Regions from separate parts of the Pseudomonas sp. GD03903 genome, predicted to be linked through region 2. Evidence: riboswitches for the same ligand, from Rfam matches in the RefSeq annotation. Region 2 holds a riboswitch; each other region holds the start of a gene.
What was found. A riboswitch is a leader RNA that binds a small molecule or an ion and turns the genes downstream of it on or off. The one in region 2 is predicted to bind cobalamin.

Region 1 (4,346 bases), on a different contig from region 2:
GCCAACGCGCAGGTGGCTTGATCGCTGCGCCGTTTGCCCACCAGCAGTCGCGCCGGCGCACCGGCCTGGGCTTCGGCCTGCAGCAGCGCTGCGGCTTCGGCAACGCTGGCAGCGCCAGTGCTCGTACGGACCGTTTCGGAAGGTTGCTCGAGGCGCGGCTCGCAAGTGGCCAGCTGCTGCGGCGTGAACAGCGCCAGCGGCAGATCGAGGGCGGCGGCCAGTGCCTTCAGCCCCTCTTCGTCCGCCTTCAACGTGGCACTGGCCAGCGCGGTAAGGTCCGACTCATCGAGCCCGGCTTCCACCAGCGTATCGCGCAGCAGCTCGCGCAGTTCATCGAGCGAGCAGCCGCGACGGCAACCCAGGCCGGCAACCAGCGTCATTGTCTATCTCCACAAAACAAAACCCCGCAGACGGTCAGACCGGCTGCGGGGAGGTCGAGCATAACGCGCGGATCAGGCCGACGGCGCGAAGCGACGGAACAGCCAGGCAGCCACCAGGCCCAGGGCCGCCCAGAACACCGCGTTGGTGATCAGCGAGGCGACGATGAACTCGTGGGCGATGCTTTCCGGCGCGAGGCTGGAATGCACTTCCGGCTGCGGTGCGCCGATTACATGCGGCACCACCAGCAGGGTGATACCGATGCCACGCAGCGCCCAGTTGCGGCCGAACACCAGCAGCGCAAGGCCGCCAGCGGTGGCAGCGGCGGTGCCGATCCACCAGGTCTGCCGTAGGGTCAGGTCGGCGGCGGCGGTGCCGGGCACCTCCGGCGGCAGGCCGAGGGACGGTGCCAGGGTGAACACGGCGAAACCGGCCAGGCCCCAGAGCAGGCCTTCGGAGGTCTTGCCTGGCGCACGCAGGGTGAACAGGCCAGCCAGCATCAGGGCGAAGCCCACCGCGACCACCAGGTTGCCCCCAGTGGTGGAGAGGATGCGCTGCCAGCCGTCTTCCGGCTCCCAGGCTTCCGCGTCGTGCTCGTGGGCGGCCACTGCGCCAGCGGCGTGGTCGTGGGCGTGCTCGTGGTGTTCCTCGACCAGCGCGGCGGCCGGCTCGGCCTTCTCGTAGGTTTCCGCCTTGAGGATCAGCGGGGACACCCACAGCAGCTGAACCACAGTCAGCACCAGCGCCGCGATCAGACCGGCGAAACCGGCGGTCTGGGCGATACGTTTGATCATTTTTTCCTTTCCTTTCCGAACTCTCGAATCGAGCGAGCTAGCGCCAGGCAAGGCGGAGGATCGGCGGGGACGCGGAGCTGACTGAAGTCAATGAGCAGTCCACGGCGATACTCCAACGCAGCCTGGCCGACGCGCAGCCGATTGGGCTCAGAACAGCATTAGTGGCAGGGGAAACCGGCGCTGTGGCGGGTATCGTGCGCGGCGTTGTGCACCGCATCGATGTGCGAGAAGCCGGCGAAATACACCAGCAGCGCACCGAGCAGGCTGGCGCCAACGGCCAGGCTGATGCGCTTGGAAAGGGGGATGGAAGTGCTCGACGCGTGCGTCAGGGTGCTGCTGGACATGAACGTTCCCTCTGGAAATCAAAGTAAGAGAACGCAGAGGTTGAACGCATTCGAACGCGCCGGAACGGTCGCGCCACGGCCTGCGCCCGCCCACCGCGGGTTTGCCAAAAACGAAGAATTCCAGGCCGGTCTCCGGGCTTGCGATGTCGGCCAGTGGCCAAGCGGGTCAACCTTCCCATGCCGGAGCACAGTGGCTACTGATGACCCTACGATCGCTTACCGTTGCGGGGGCAGCGCCGGACTGGTCCTTGCGGACGCACCGGCTTCCCGTTTCACCTCGCGCGCGTGGCGCGAGACACCTGAAACCGCGCTAGCTGACCACGAAGCCCTGCAAGCGTCAACCGATCCCCGGCGATTGACCGCCCCGCCGTCGCTGCGTAGCCTTCCCTGCTTCGAGGTTCTCCGGCGCTGGCCGGAGCTAAGAGGGAACGTGGAAATCTTCGGATGTGCCACGGCTGCCCCCGCAACTGTGAACAGCCTGTTCTTTCACAAGCCACTGCCGGCCACGGCGGGAAGGCGAAAGAACTCAAGAGGGCTGTGAGCCAGGAGACCTGCCTCGACCAGTATCACGACAACCGGGCGGGGTGATCCGGTGGCGACCTTCGTTGCGCGGCGAACCCGCGCGCGCGCCCTTCATCCGCCCTCCAACTCTCTGCTTGCGAGGCGCGCATGAAGACCCTGGCCAAACTCCCCGTCACCATCGTCACCGGCTTCCTCGGCGCCGGGAAGACCACCCTGCTCCGCCACATGCTGGATAACGCCGAAGGCCGCCGCATCGCGGTGATCGTCAACGAATTCGGCGAGCTGGGCATCGACGGCGAAATCCTCAAGCAGTGCTCCATCGGTTGCAGCGAAGAAGAGGCGGTCGGCCGCGTCTTCGAACTGGCCAACGGCTGCCTGTGCTGCACCGTGCAGGAAGAATTCTTCCCGGTGATGCGCGAACTGGTGGCACGCCGTGGCGACCTCGACCAGATTCTCATCGAAACCTCCGGCCTGGCCCTGCCCAAGCCGCTGGTGCAGGCCTTCCAGTGGCCGGAAATCCGCAATGCCTGCACCGTTGACGCGGTGATCACCGTGGTCGACAGCCCGGCCGTGGCCGCCGGCACCTTCGCCGCCCATCCCGAACAGGTGGACGAGCAGCGCAAGCAGGACCCGAACCTGGACCACGAATCGCCGCTGCACGAACTCTTCGAAGACCAGCTCGCCAGCGCCGACCTGGTGGTGCTGAACAAGGCCGACCTGCTGGACGCCGACGCGCTCGCCCGCGTGCGCGCCGAAGTCGCCGAGGAACTGCCGCCGGCGGTGAAGATCGTCGAAGCCAATTCCGGCCAGCTGCCGCTCTCCGTGCTGCTGGGGCTGAACGCCGAGGCCGAGCTGCACATCGACAGCCGCCCCACACACCACGACCATGAAGGCCATGAAGATCACGACCACGACGAGTTCGACTCCTTCCACGTCGACCTCCCGGAAGTGGAAGAGCGCGCCCTGCTCGACGCACTGAACGCACTGGTCGAGCGCCACGCCGTGCTGCGCATCAAGGGCTTCGTCGCCATCCCCGGCAAGCCCATGCGCCTGCTGGTGCAGGGCGTCGGCAAGCGCTTCGACAAGCACTTCGACCGCGCCTGGCGCAGCGACGAAACCCGCAGCACCCGCCTGGTGGTGATCGGCCAGGAACTGGACCAGGCCGCCATCGCCAACGAACTGCGTACCGCCCTGGCATAACACTGCCTTTGTAGGAGCGAGCTTGCTCGCGAACCAACCTCCGCAGCGGGGCATGGTTCGCGAGCAAGCTCGCTCCTACAACAGAGCCCTTTACCGAGCGAGTTCCATGCACCTGCTGCGCACCCAACCCGGCGGCTTCGTTCCCGACGACGGCATCGCCGACCTGGCCCAGACGCCTGCTGAGCTGGTGATCCTCTGCAGCGGCGATTCGCACCTGGCGCTGCTCGCCGAGGCCGCTCGCGAGCTGCCGGCGGACTACCCGAGCCTGCGCCTGGCCAACCCCATGCAGCTGCAGAACCACGCCTCGGTGGACCTCTACGTCGACGAAGTGCTGCAGCACGCCAAGGTCATCCTGATCTCCGTGCACGGCGGCGTCGGCTACTGGCGCTACGGCATGGAGCAACTCGCGGCACTGGCCGAACGCGGCATCACGCTGATCGCCGTACCCGGCGACGACAAGCCCGACCCCGAACTGGCCGCGCTGTGCAATGTGCCCACGCAGGACGCCGAGCGCCTCTGGCAGTACCTGCGCCAGGGCGGCATGGACAACGCCCGGCAATTTTTCGCCTGCCTCGCCACACGCCACCTGCAACGCGACTATCCGTGGAGCGAGCCGCAGACGCTGCCCCGCGTCGCGCTCTATCACCCGCAGACCGGCAGCTGCGACCTCGCCCGCTGGCAGGCCAACTGGCACCCGGAGTGCCCAGTGGCCGCGTTGCTGTTCTATCGCACGCACCTGCAGGCGGCGAACACCGGCTTCATCGATACCTTCTGCGAGCGCCTGCAGGCCCAGGGCATCAATCCGCTCCCCATCGCCGTGGCCAGCCTCAAGGAATCCGCTTGCCTGGAGACGGTGGAAAACCTGCTCGATAGCGCCGATGCCGAGCTGATCATCAACACCACCGGCTTCGCCCAGTCGAACCCGGAATCGCCGCAGGAGCGTCCCTTCCGCCGCGACGTGCCGGTGCTGCAAGCCATCTGCTCGCTGGACAACCACGACCTCTGGCGCGCCAACCCGCAGGGCCTCGGCCCGCGCGACCTGGCCATGCACATCGCGCTGCCGGAGCTGGATGGCCGCCTGATCACCCGGCCGATCAGCTTCAAGGGC
Region 2 (4,346 bases):
GAGTTGGTCGAAGGCCGCGGCACCTATCGGGTCGAGGCCGGCGGTGGGTTCGTCGAGGAACAGGATATCCGGGTCCAGGGCCAGGGCGCGGGCCAGGGCGGCGCGCTTGACCATGCCGCCGGAGAGTTCGGCCGGGTACTTGGCGCCGGCGTCCGGCGGCAGGCCGGCCAGGGAGATCTTCACCTTGGCCATGAACTCGGCGTCGCTGCGCGACAGGCCGGCATGCTCGATCAGCGGCAGGCAGATGTTCTCGCTCACGGTCAGCGAGGAGAACAGCGCGCCGTTCTGGAACAGCACGCCAAAGCGCCGTTCCAGCTTCGAGCGTTCCAGCGCCGGGAGTGCCGGCAGGTTCTGCCCGAACACGTGGACGCTGCCTTCGCTGGGCTGGCGCAGGCCGATGATGCTGCGCAGCAGCACCGACTTGCCGGTGCCCGAGCCGCCGACCACACCGAGGATTTCGCCCTTCATCACGTCGAGGTCGAGGTGCTCGTGGACGGCGTGGGTGCCGAAGCGGTTGGCCAGGTCGCGGACGACGATGATCGGTTCGCTCACCAGCCCATCTCCATGAAGAACAGCGCGAACATCGCATCCAGCAGGATCACCACGAAGATCGACTGGACCACGCTGGAGGTCGTGTGCTCGCCCACCGACTGCGCGCTGCCGCTGACGCGGAAGCCTTCCAGGCAGCCGATCACGGCGATGATGAAGGCGAATACCGGGGCTTTGACGATGCCGACCAGGAAGTGCTGCACGGCGATGTCGTTCTGCAGCATGTAGAGGAACATGCGGGGCGAGATATCCAGGCTCAGCGCACAGACCACGCCGCCGCCGACGATGCCGGAAATCATCGCCAGGAAGGTCAGCATCGGCAGCGTCAGCAACAGCGCCAGCACCCGTGGCAGCACCAGCAGTTCCACCGGGTCGAGGCCCAGGGCCTGGATGGCGTCGATCTCCTGGTTGGCCTTCATCGAGCCGATCTGCGCGGTGAAGGCGCTGGCGGTGCGGCCAGCGAGCAGGATCGCGGTGAGCAGCACGCCGAATTCACGCAGGAAGGAGAAGCCCACCAGGTCGACGGTGTAGATCTGTGCGCCGAATTTCTGCAGTACCGTGGCGCCGAGGAAGGCCACCACCGCGCCGACCATGAAGGTGAGCAGGGCGACGATAGGCACGGCATCCAGGCCGGTTTCCTCCATGTGCGCGGCCAGCGAGGTCAGGCGCCAGCGCCGTGGGCGCAGGAGGTTGCGCAGCAATGTCTGCAGCGTCAGGCCGATGAAACCGAGCACGCCGACCAGGTGGTCCTTGAAGGTGACCGAGGCAATGCCGATGCGCTCCAGCACATCGACCAGTGCGTTGCCCGGCGCCGGACCTTTCTCGTCCAGCCGGCATTGGGTGATCGCGCTGCCGACGGTGCGCAGCAGTGCCTGGCGCTCGGCCGGGAGGTTGTGGGCGATCTGCCCGAGCTGGCTCATGCGTGCGCCGCCGATGATCTCGGCGAGCAGCGCGGCGCCAGCGGTATCCAGTGCTCCGAGGCCGGCGAAGTCCAGTTGGGCAGGGGATTCGCTCTGGCGCTGGGCGGCCACCTGGGCTTTCAGCGCGGCGAAGTGCGCGAGCGTCCAATCGCCGCTGATGTGCAGCAAGGGCGGGTTCGCGGCGGAATCGAGCAGGAGCTGGCCGGGCTGGGCAGTCGTCGTCATGAATCGCATTCTAGCGAAGTTACGCTGCCTGACTACTTGACTTGTGTGACCCTTTGTAGGGCTCAGCGGCGCTGGGCGCGAGTGGCAGCGACAGTCTGTTCAATTGACGCCCCAGCCCGCCAGCCACTAAGCTGCGCGCCTGCTTCAGGTGCCCTTGGTGCAAGCCGAGGGTGAAACAGGGAAGCCGGTGAATTCGATCCTTGCATCGACCATTCCGGCGCTGCCCCCGCAACGGTAAGCGAGCTTCGAACCGCACTGAGCCACTGTGCCACTGGCATGGGAAGGCGCGGTTCCTCGGGAAACGCCAGGCGTTTCCACTCGCAAGCCCGGAGACCGGCCTGCTGCATCGCATGGCATCGCGGGAGGCGCTGCCGACGCCGGCATTCATTGTGCGCCGCGCGTTGCCGTCCTCCGCCTGCCCCGACTGGTCAGTGCCGCGCGGGTGAGAGCGGCGGAGAATCCTTCAGGTGAATTCCCTGTTTCCCAAGCCGACGGCTTTCGCGCCGAGCGGCCTCTGCCGCATGGCGTTGATGCGCGCCGGCGGTTCGTTGCTGTCCCCTCCATTTTTCGTTCGCTGCCGCCCGGCCGGCGAGCTGGCGCCTGCGCGCTCCCTTTGCAGAGGCAAACCCCATGACTGAATCCCCCGAGAAGGACGAGCGCCATCGCTCGCGCATGCAGCGCAAGAAAGCAGTGGTCGACGAGAAGATCGCCCAGGCCCAGGGGGAGCGCGGTGTCTTCCTGGTCAACAGCGGCAACGGCAAGGGCAAGAGCAGCTCGGCCTTCGGCATGGTTGCCCGCGCGCTGGGCCATGGCATGCGGGTCGGCGTGGTGCAGTTCATCAAGGGCGCCGCGACCACCGGCGAGGAGGCGTTCTTCCGCCGCTTCCCCGAGGAAGTCAGCTTCCACGTGATGGGCGAGGGCTTCACCTGGGAAACCCAGGACCGCCAGCGCGATATCGCCAAGGCGCAGGCCGCCTGGGACGTGGCGCGGCAACTGCTGAGCGACCCGCAAGTCGGCCTGGTGGTGCTGGACGAGGTGAACATTGCCCTCAAGCACGGCTACCTGGAGCTGGACACCGTGCTCGCCGACATTGCCGCGCGCCCGCCGATGCAGCATGTGGTCGCCACCGGCCGCGGTGTGCAGCCGGCCATGGTCGAGGCCGCCGATACCGTGAGCGAGATGGGCCTGGTGAAACATGCCTTCAAGGCTGGAATCAAGGCGCAGAAAGGGGTGGAGTTCTGATGTTCGTGGCTTGCCCTCACCCCAGCCCTCTCCCGGGGGGAGAGGGGGCCGTTCGGCGTGCTGCCAGACCTAGGCGCTCGCCGGTTTGCGCTCTAGCAGGGTTTTTTGATGGTGGTGTAGCTGTCGCACGACGGAAACTGCGGCTGTATGTGGCACCCAACCGCCCCCTCTCCCTGCGGGAGAGGGTTGGGGTGAGGGGGCTCTTCGCCTTTTCTGCTACGACGGAGCGCGCCTGATGCTCGATGCGCGCCAATGCCCCGCCTTGCTGATCGCCGCCCCCGCCTCCGGCCAGGGCAAGACCACCGTGACCGCCGCCCTGGCGCGTCTGCACACGCGCCTCGGGCGCAAGGTGCGGGTGTTCAAGTGCGGGCCGGATTTCCTCGATCCGATGATCCTTGCCCGCGCCAGTGGCGCGCCGGTCTATCAGCTGGACCTGTGGATGGTCGGCGAGGAGGAAAGCCGTCGCCTGCTCTGGGAAGCCGCAGGCGAGGCCGACCTGATTCTTATCGAAGGGGTGATGGGCCTGTTCGACGGTTCGCCATCCGCCGCCGACCTGGCGCGGCGCTTCAACGTGCCGGTGATGGCGGTGATCAATGGCCAGTCCATGGCCCAGACCTTCGGCGCGATGGCCGTCGGCATGGCCACCTACCAGCGCGACCTGCCGTTCTCCGGCGTGCTCGCCAACCGCATCGGCAGCCAGCGCCACCGCGACCTGGTGCGCGATAGCCTGCCCGAGTGGATTCGCTGGTATGGCGCGCTGCCGCGCGATACCGAAGTGGAGTTGCCCAGTCGTCACCTCGGCCTGGTGCAGGCCGATGAGCTGGCCGACCTCGATGCCCGCCTGGACGCCGCCGCCGATGCCCTGGCGGCCAGTGCCAGCACCGAGTTGCCGGCGCCGGTGAGCTTTGCCGTGCCCGAACCGCGCCGCGAGTCTTGCCGTCTCGATGGCGTGCGCATTGGTGTGGCGCGGGACAATGCCTTCGCCTTCCTTTATCAAGCCAACCTCGACCTGCTGCGCGAGCTGGGCGCCGAGCTGGTGTTCTTCTCGCCGCTGCGCGACGAAAGGTTGCCGGAAGTGGACAGCCTCTATCTGCCCGGCGGCTACCCGGAGCTGCACCTGCGCGCCCTGGCGGAGAACCGCGGCATGGCCCAGGCGATTCACGCCCACCACGAGATGGGCAAGCCGATCCTCGCCGAGTGCGGCGGCATGCTCTATCTGCTCGATGCCCTGACCGACGTCGCCGGCGAACGCGCCGAGCTGCTGGGCCTGCTGCCGGGTGAGGCGCGCCTGCAGAAGCGTCTCGCCGCCCTGGCATTGCAGGCGGTGACGCTGCCCGAAGGCACCCTGCGCGGGCACACCTTCCATCACTCGTTGCTCGACAGCGCGGAAGTGCCCCTGGCCCTTGGCGT
Region 3 (4,346 bases), on a different contig from region 2:
GGTGATCGGCAACGCCGCGCGCCAGGTATCGAAGCCGCCGAGCGGTTGCGCCTGTGATACCGACAGACGGGTCAGCTCGCCACCCACGCGCTCGCGCCAGCTCACCAGCGCCGCCTCGCTCTGCAGGGTCACGGCATTGGCGACCAGCCGGCCGCCGGGCTTCAGTTGCTCCCAGCAGTGCTCGAAGATGCCGGGCAGCGTGACACCGCCACCAATGAAAATCGCGTCGGGTCGCTCCAGCCCCTGCAGCGCCTCCGGAGCAGCCCCGCAAACCAATTGCAGCGCCGGTACGCCGAGGGCATCGCGATTGAAGCGGATATGCTCCTGGCGCCCTTCGTCGGCTTCGATGGCCAGCGTGCGGCAGCTCGGATGCGCACGCATCCATTCGATGCCGATGGAGCCGCAGCCGGCGCCGACGTCCCAGAGCAGCTCGCCGGGCTTCGGCGCCAGCCGCGCCAGGGTCACGGCGCGCACATCGCGTTTGGTCAGTTGGCCGTCATGGCGGTAAGCGTCGTCAGGCAGGCCGGTGGTCAGTGGCAGACGAACCGCGCCCATGCCGGCGACGCACTGCACAGCCACCAGGTTCAGCGCAGCGGTCTCGCTCTGCGACCAGTCGCTGGCGAGCCCATCGATGCGGCGCTCCGCCTCGCCACCCAGGTGCTCCAGCACGCTGAGGCGACTTGCACCGAAGCCCCGCTCGCGCAGCAGCGCAGCGATGGCCGCCGGGCTGTCGCCATCATTGCTGAGGATCAGCAGCTTCGTACCGTCGTGGATCTGCGCGTTGAGTGCGGCCAACGGCCGCGCCACCAGCGACAGCAGCGTGCAGTCCTGCAACGCCCAGCCCATTCGCGCGGCGGCGAGCGAGGCAGAGGACGGCGCGCTAAGCACGAGCATTTCCGCGGGCGGAATCTGACGGGCAAGGCTCGCGCCAACGCCAAACAGCATTGGATCACCGCTGGCCAGGACGCAGGTCGGCTCGCCGCGCCGGCGCAGCACCGGTTCCAGGCTGAACGGGCTCGGCCAGGCCTGGCGGCGGGCGCCCAGGCAGTGCGGCAGCAGCTCCAGCTGGCGCGGTGCGCCAATCACTTCGCTGGCGGCAAGCAGGGCTCGGCGTGCGGCCTTGCCGAGGCCGGCATAACCGTCCTCGCCGATGCCGACGATGGTCAGCCAGGGCGTCATGAAATGTCCTCAAGGGTGCGACGATCGATCCGACGGGCAGGCTTTTCCTGACATCGGGCAAAGCAGGCATAATACCCGCTTCGTCGGTGCTCGTAGGACGCTTCGCCTTGATGGCGAGGTTTCTCAGAGCCGAAGAGGGAACACGGTTAAGCCGTGGCTGCCCCCGCAACTGTAAGCAGCGAGTCCGCGCAATGCGGCGACACGAGGACGAGGTTCCGTGCCGCCGGCCAGGCCACTGGGCAACCGGGAAGGCCGCGCTGGATGAGGACCTGCCAGCCAGGAGACCTGCCGACGAAACCAGTCGCGCGTGCAGACATCGAGCGGGGTGTATCGGTGTCGTGAAATCCCCCCTGGGGGATTCGCAGGTCACCGCGACCCAGCCCTGGTGACCTCAGTGCAAGACTCCTCAGCCCTGCCCGTCCGCCCGCATGCCTGCCCCGGCCTGCTGCGCATCGTGGCCTCCCGCGATGGCGGCATCTGCCGTATCAAGCTGCCCTGTGGGCAACTCGACGCCCGCGCCGCGCGCGCCATCGCCCAGGCCGCCGAGCGCCATGCCGACGGCGTACTGGAAGCGACCAACCGCGCCAACCTGCAGATTCGCGGTGTGCGGTCTGGCGCCGAAAACGCGCTGAGCCATGAACTGTTGGCCGCCGGCCTCGGCCCGCGTGAACTGGCCTCGGACGATGTGCGCAACCTGCTGGTCAGCCCGGCGCTGGGCCTGGATGCCTCGGCGATTGTCGACCCTGCGCCACTGGCCTGGCAGTTGCTCGACCTGCTGGAGCGCACCCCGCGCTTCCACGGTCTGTCTCCCAAGTTCGGCATTCAGCTGGACGCCGGCGAAGCGCTGGCGATGCTGGAGCACCCCAATGATCTCTGGCTGTCGGCCATGTCCGACGACGCGGCACCGCTGTTCGCCTTCGGCCTCGCCGGTTGCCCGCCGCAGCGCGAGACGGATCGCCCCGCCCTCGCCGCCGTGTCTGTCGAGCAAGTACCACTGCTGGTGGAAAGCCTGCTGCACCTGTTCCTCGATCTCGCCGGCGACGGCCAGACGCGCATGCGCCACCTGCGCGAGATGCTCCGCGACGAAGTGCTGCTGGAACGCCTGCAGCAACGCCTGCCCTTCCCGCTGCACCTCGGGCCGGCCGTGGATGAGTGGCGACGTCCTGTACCGAAGGCTTTCGGCCATCTCGGGATTCAGCCGCAGCGCCAGCCGGACCGCGCCATGGTCGGTGCGGGATTCATCCTCGGACGCCTGGATAGCGCCATGCTGTTCGGCCTGGCCGATCTCGCCGAGCGCTTCAGCGGCGGACAGCTGCGTCTGACGCCCTGGCAAAGTCTGATCCTCCCTGACGTAGCGCAAACCGATGCCGCCGTCGTCCTCGGTGCGCTGGCCAACCTCGGCCTGGTGATCGACGCCGCTCAACCGCTCTCGCGCATCGTCGCGTGCAGCGGCTCCACGGGTTGCGCACGCGGGCTGGCCGACACCAAGGCCGATGCCCTGCGCCTGGCCGCACGCCTGCGTCACACGGCGCCGGCCGGCGTACACCTGTGCGGCTGCCCGCGCTCCTGCGCCGCCGCCCACGTTGCCCCCTACACCCTGCTGGCCGTCGCCGACGGCCGCTATGACCTGTTCCGTCGCACCGATGGCGTAGCCGGATTCGGCCTGCCGCTGGCGCGCAACCTTTCCCTCGATGCCGCGGGCGACCTGCTCGCCGCACCCGGAGTTTCCACCGATGCTTGATTACATCCGCGACGGCCAGGCGATCTACCGCCAATCCTTCGCCACCATCCGCGCCGAGGCCGATCTCACTGGCATCCCCACCGACCTGGAAAAACTCGCCGTGCGGGTGATCCACGCCTGCGGCATGGTCGACGTCGTGCAGGACCTGCGATTCTCCGCTGGCGCCGGAGCCATCGGCCGCGCGGCGCTGGCCGCTGGCGCGCCGATTCTCTGCGACGCGCGGATGGTCGCCGAGGGCATCACCCGCGCCCGCCTGCCGGCACACAACGAGGTGATCTGTACCCTCAACGATCCGGACGTCCCGGAACTCGCCCGCGAGCTGGGCAACACCCGCTCGGCGGTGGCGCTGGAGCACTGGCGTGAGCACCTCGAAGGCAGCGTGGTGGTGATCGGCAATGCGCCGACCGCACTCTTCTACCTGCTGGAAATGCTCGACGCCGGCGCACCGAAACCGGCGCTGATCCTCGGCTTCCCGGTGGGATTCGTCGGTGCCATGGAGTCCAAGGACGCCCTCGCCGCCGACAGCCGTGGCGTGCCCTACGTGATCGTGCGTGGTCGTCGTGGCGGCAGCGCGATGGCGGCCGCAGCGGTGAACGCCCTGGCCACGGAGGTGGAGTGATGACCGGCCGCCTCATCGGCCTGGGCGTCGGCCCGGGTGATCCGGAACTGCTGACCCTCAAGGCCCTGCGCCTGCTGCGTGCATCGCCGGTGATCGCGTACTTCGTGGCCAAGGCCAAGCACCACGCCGGCCAGGGCGGCAACGCCTTCGCCATCATCGAGCAACACCTGCTCGATGAGCAGCAACGCCTGCCGCTGGTCTACCCGGTGACCACCGAAAAGCTGGAGCCGCCGCTGACCTATGAAGGGGTGATCAGCGACTTCTACGACACCGCAGCCGCTCAGGTGGCCGAGCATCTGGATGCCGGCCGCGACGTGGCGGTGATCTGCGAGGGCGACCCGTTCTTCTACGGCTCCTACATGTACCTGCACGACCGCCTTGCGGATCGCTATGACACCGAAGTCGTGCCCGGCGTCTGCTCGATGCTCGGCAGCGCGGCGGTGCTCGGCGTGCCGCTGGTGTACCGCAACCAGAGCCTGTCGGTACTTTCCGGCGTGCTGCCGGAGGACGAACTCAAGCACCGCCTGGCCGACGCCGATGCGGCCGTGGTGATGAAGCTCGGCCGCAACTTCGACAAGGTCCGCCGTGTACTGCGCGAGCTGGGCCGTGACAGCGGCGCCCACTACGTCGAGCGCGCGACCATGCGCGAGCAGCGCATCGTTGCGCTGGATGACGTTGACCCGATGGCCTCGCCCTACTTCTCGATGATCGTCATCCCCGGCCAGCGGTGGAACGGTTGATGCGCGCCGCTATCGTCATTCTCGGCCAGGGCGCGTTGGCCACGGCCCGGCGCCTGCAGGGCGTTTA
Region 4 (4,346 bases), on a different contig from region 2:
AGGGCGTCGGGGAAAACCACCCGCGGCGGATTCAGCCGGGCAGCCCGGCGACACTCATCGATCAGGCTCACGGCCGCTCTCCTTCGACACGCTCGCGCAGCGTCTGGCTGTTCGGCCAGGGCTTGCCACGCAGATTCATTGCACTCATCAGCATCGCCACATAGAGGGCACTGGAGAGTCGGTTCAGCACATGCAGCAGGTCCGCGCGGCGGACCTGGAAACCAGGTGCGGTGAACACCTGGGCCGCGCTGATTTCCACTTCACGCACCTTGGCGCGCAGCAGGTTGAGCAAGGCCGCCGGACGGCCGAGGCCCAGTTCGGGGACGACATGGTCATGCCCCAGGTATTTCAGCGGCGCGTGGGAAATCCGGTGGATGAGCGCGTCGTCCAGCCCGCCCACCGTGAAACCGGCCAAGGGTTCATCGACGGCGTCGGCGCGCATCAGTTGCCCCAGCACCGAGCGGATATCGGCGAGCCACAGGGCCAGCTCGCTCGGCTCGCGCAACTCCACCTGCAGCCAGACGGCCAGCGCGATCGCCGCATCCAGCTCAGCGCGAAAACGCAGGCGCGGGTCGCTCTTGGCAACCAGCTCGGTGGCGCTCAGGTGCGTCATTCCCGCCGGCTTGCGTTCGGGGGCGTGGCCACACAGCTGGCAGCAAGCGCGCGGTTTCTCGGCGCTGCCGGTGAGCCCGTGCACGGGTTGCAGCTGGGCGCCCTCCTCGCCTTGTACTTCACGGTAGAGGCGCCCCTGCTCATCGAGGAACTTCACCGAAAGCCGCCGCTCTTCGATCAGCGTGCGGGCGGCCGGCGTCAGTCGCGCGTCGGCCGGCAGGCGCAGCTCGGTGCCCTCGCTCAGGCCGTGGCGCTCGCGCAACCAGGTTTCGGTGATGAAGGTGCTCATGGCTGCCTCACTGTTCCTGCCAGTTGGCCGGCCAGGCCACATAAAGGAAGCGCACGCGGCTGGGCGTACCGAACTCGATGTGGCTGCCCTTGGGAATGAACAGCACATCGCCTGGCCTGCCGATCAGCGTCTCGCCGTTCTGGCGAATGTGCAGCTCGCCTTCCAGCACCAGGTCGACCTCGTCGTAGTTCAGCGTCCAGGGGAAGAAGGCGTTCTCCCACTGCATGAAGCCGGCGCCCATGCTGCTGCCATCTTCGCTGCCGACCACGTCGGTGATACCGATCTGGCCGCCGCCCTCGACGCCATCCAGCAGGCCGAAGCGCACCGAGTCGCCCTTGACCAGCTTGATCCCGCCCGAACCGGTGCGGGCCTCGAACCCGGCCTGCGCGGCGCTTGCCTGGGCCGGGCCAGCCTGGGCGGCTTTGCGCACGAGCTGCTCCACCAGGGCTTCATCCACACCGGCCGGCAGCCGCGCCATGACCGCGGCGCGAATCTGCGCCAGGTCGTTTTCACCGGCAATCCCCGGGGCCTCCTGCTTCTCGACGGTCATCGCGGGTTGCGCGGTCGCGCCGACCACCCGCTCGATGAGTGCCAGCCCCGCTTCCTCGGCGATCATTCGCGCCTCGGGTGTGACGATGCAGTGCGGCAACTCGACCTGCAGCGCAGTCTGGCCGGCAGCGACGGCCTCGCGGATGGTCCCGGCGGTAATCAGCTTCTTCATTTCAACTCTTCCTCGATCCGATGGCCTTCGCTCAGCAGTTGGCGCAAGCGCTCAATGCTGGCGGGGTCGTCGCGCGTGGTATGGACAAAGGGGCCTTCGATGCCGTGGCGCCGCAGCAGGCTCTCGACGGCGGGCAGATCGACACCGGGCAGGTCGCACTTGCTGATCACCGCGAGCACGCGCTTGCCGGCATGGATGTCCAGCAGGCCGGGCGGCAACCGGCATTCGTTCGAGTCGGCCGGGTGCACGTAGACCAGCACGTCGACGTCATCGGTACTGGTGATCAGCGCGCGATAAAGACGCGGGTGGCTGACAAATTCGCCGGGGGTATCCAGCGCGCCACAGGGGTCGTAATCCAGCGCCTGGGTCTTGCGGGCGGCTTCGTCGCGCCCGCGCAGCGCATTGAACAGGGTGGTCTTGCCGGCTCCGACGCCACCCACCAGGGCGTATCGCAAGGTGCTCATCATCAGCTCCGGGTGACCGTGCAGACGCTGTAGTCGAGCAGCCGGCCCAGCGCCTCGCAGGTCCGCTGCAACGCCTCTTCCACCGCGCCGACGCTGCCGTGCAGCACCAGGGCGCCGCTGAAGCGATCGAGGAAACCGATCTGCACGTCGGCCGCCTTGGTGGCGAAGTCACCGGCGATCATCGCGGTCTCTCCGGGGGTCAGCGTCATGATGCCGATGGCCTGGGCGCCGGGGACGCCGATCTTGCTCGAGAGGTCTTCCTGCGGATGGGCGATCAGGTGCGCCAGGGTGACCTGCTTCCCCGGTACAAACTCCTGGATGATTCGCTCTCTGGACATTGCCTGGCCCTCCTGACTTGACCCGAAGGCTAAGGAGCAAGGATCGACAGGCCCTATCTATTTCCGGCAAATCTGCAGCGCTGCCGCGGCACCCTTGCGCCCGGTCAACTTTCGCGCTGATCGTCACGCCGTCTGAGCGATTTCGTCGCAGTTCGGGAAAGCGAGGCGGGCCCTGCTGTGGCGCAGCTTTCAATGCGGCGTGAAGACGCCTGCCCGGGTTGCCCGCCTGGCAATGGGGGGACTGCTGGTACTTGCCCGCACCGGAACTAGCTCGTAAGGTTCGCCCCGTTTTCGTTCGAGGTAACGGGAAGCAGGTGAAAGACCTGCGCTGCCCCCGCAACGGTAACCGGCGCACTCCCTGCGGGAGTGCAACATCGCCATCCGCCACTGCATGAACGCGGGAAGGCGGCGATGTGATGCCGGCAGCCCGGAGACCGCCCTCGACACGCCCCGACAGGTGTTGCGGAGGGCCGCACCGTCAAGCGCGGTGCTGCATCGTCCGCCCTTGTCACGCCCTCCTCGAAAGTCATCCGACCGCTTTTGAGGACGCTCCATGAAACTGACCCGACTCGCCCTGGCCACCAGCCTGCTGCCCGGCATGGCCTTCGCCGCTGGCGACATCTACACGCTCTCCGACCAGGTGATCACCTCCGCCCGCCAGGCCCAGCCGCGCGCCGAAGCCACCTCGGCCAACAGCGTGTTCACCCGCGCCGACATCGAACGCCTGCAGGTGCGCAGCGTCCCCGCCCTGCTCGCCCGTGTGCCCGGCGTGCAGATGGGCAGCTCCGGCGGCGTGGTGTCCTATTCCGTACGCGGCACCAGCACCGCGCAGACCCTGGTACTGGTGGACGGCCAGCGCATCGCCTCGGCCAGCAGCGGCATCGCCCGCCTGGATTACCTGAGCGTCGACAGCATCGAACGCGTCGAGGTCACCCGTGGCCCGCGCTCGGCGCTGTATGGCGCCGATGCGATCGGTGGGGTCATCCAGATCTTCACCCGCCGCGGCGAAGCCGGGCTGCATCCGGAAGTGCGCCTGGCCGCCGGCAGCCACGGCACCTTCGAGCGCAGCCTGAGCCTTTCCGGCGGCAACGAGCAGACCCGCTACAACCTCGGTGGCAGCCTCGACGAGAGCCAGGGCTGGGACCGCACCAGCGACAACGTCGGCGCCGACAACGACCACGACTCCCAGCGCAACAAGGCCGTGCACCTGAACCTGGACCATCGCTTCAGCGAGGACTGGAAGGCCGGCCTGAACCTCAACGACCAGCGCGGCAAGAACGAATACGACGACGCCTACAACTTCGAGCCCGGTACGCCGCAGGACGAATTCCGTGTCAGCAGCTACAGCGCCTACCTCGACGGCCAGATCACGAAAATGTGGAACAGCCGCCTCGAACTCGGCCGCAGCTTCGACCGCAACAAGGCCGTGGGCGCGGCCGATAGCTGGAACAACGGCACCCTGGAAACCACCCGCCACTCGGCGAGCTGGATCAACCGCCTGCAGCTCGACGAAGCCAACCAGCTGGCCCTGGGCACCGACTGGTACCAGGACAAGGTCGACGGCAGCACCGCCTTCGCCGACGACCAGCGCAGCAACCGCGCGTTCTTCGCCCAGCACAGCTTCAAGGGCGACAACTTCGGCACCGAGCTGGGCATCCGCCACGACAACAACCAGGCCTACGGCAGCCAGAACAGCTGGAACGCCGCCTTCAGCCTGCCGGTCGGCGACAACCAGACCTGGATCGCCAGCTACGGCGAGGGCTTCCGCGCGCCGACCTTCAGCGACCTCTACTACCCCGGCGCGAGCAACCCGGACCTGAAGGCCGAGACCTCGAAGACCTATGAGCTGCAATGGCGCGGCGACATCGAAGGCACACACCTGGAAGCCTCGCTGTACCGCACCGAGATCGACGACCTGATCG

Region 1: another riboswitch for cobalamin. It lies ahead of cobW (cobalamin biosynthesis protein CobW); the one in region 2 lies ahead of cobO (cob(I)yrinic acid a,c-diamide adenosyltransferase).
Region 3: another riboswitch for cobalamin. It lies ahead of cobG (precorrin-3B synthase); the one in region 2 lies ahead of cobO (cob(I)yrinic acid a,c-diamide adenosyltransferase).
Region 4: another riboswitch for cobalamin. It lies ahead of N5C91_RS11780 (TonB-dependent receptor); the one in region 2 lies ahead of cobO (cob(I)yrinic acid a,c-diamide adenosyltransferase).

The regions. Positions count from the first base shown of each region.
Region 1 is NZ_JAOCBT010000006.1:311,001-315,346, forward strand. Features, by position in the region: gene N5C91_RS12405 (cobalamin biosynthesis protein) at 1-380, opposite strand, end outside; gene N5C91_RS12410 (CbtA family protein) at 453-1,172, opposite strand; gene N5C91_RS12415 (CbtB-domain containing protein) at 1,331-1,516, opposite strand; cobalamin riboswitch at 1,622-1,834, opposite strand; cobalamin riboswitch at 1,895-2,090, shown strand; gene cobW (cobalamin biosynthesis protein CobW) at 2,186-3,238, shown strand; gene cobN (cobaltochelatase subunit CobN) at 3,345-4,346, shown strand, end outside.
Region 2 is NZ_JAOCBT010000002.1:194,199-198,544, forward strand. Features, by position in the region: gene N5C91_RS03460 (ATP-binding cassette domain-containing protein) at 1-552, opposite strand, end outside; gene N5C91_RS03465 (MlaE family lipid ABC transporter permease subunit) at 549-1,694, opposite strand; cobalamin riboswitch at 1,824-2,051, shown strand; gene cobO (cob(I)yrinic acid a,c-diamide adenosyltransferase) at 2,325-2,936, shown strand; gene N5C91_RS03475 (cobyrinate a,c-diamide synthase) at 3,172-4,346, shown strand, end outside.
Region 3 is NZ_JAOCBT010000006.1:324,537-328,882, forward strand. Features, by position in the region: gene cbiE (precorrin-6y C5,15-methyltransferase (decarboxylating) subunit CbiE) at 1-1,179, opposite strand, end outside; cobalamin riboswitch at 1,247-1,487, shown strand; gene cobG (precorrin-3B synthase) at 1,574-2,920, shown strand; gene N5C91_RS12475 (precorrin-8X methylmutase) at 2,913-3,539, shown strand; gene N5C91_RS12480 (precorrin-2 C(20)-methyltransferase) at 3,539-4,279, shown strand; gene cobJ (precorrin-3B C(17)-methyltransferase) at 4,279-4,346, shown strand, end outside.
Region 4 is NZ_JAOCBT010000006.1:183,092-187,437, forward strand. Features, by position in the region: gene N5C91_RS11755 (phosphate acetyltransferase) at 1-71, opposite strand, end outside; gene eutT (ethanolamine utilization cob(I)yrinic acid a,c-diamide adenosyltransferase EutT) at 68-901, opposite strand; gene eutQ (ethanolamine utilization acetate kinase EutQ) at 909-1,622, opposite strand; gene N5C91_RS11770 (EutP/PduV family microcompartment system protein) at 1,619-2,086, opposite strand; gene eutS (ethanolamine utilization microcompartment protein EutS) at 2,089-2,424, opposite strand; cobalamin riboswitch at 2,684-2,882, shown strand; gene N5C91_RS11780 (TonB-dependent receptor) at 2,978-4,346, shown strand, end outside.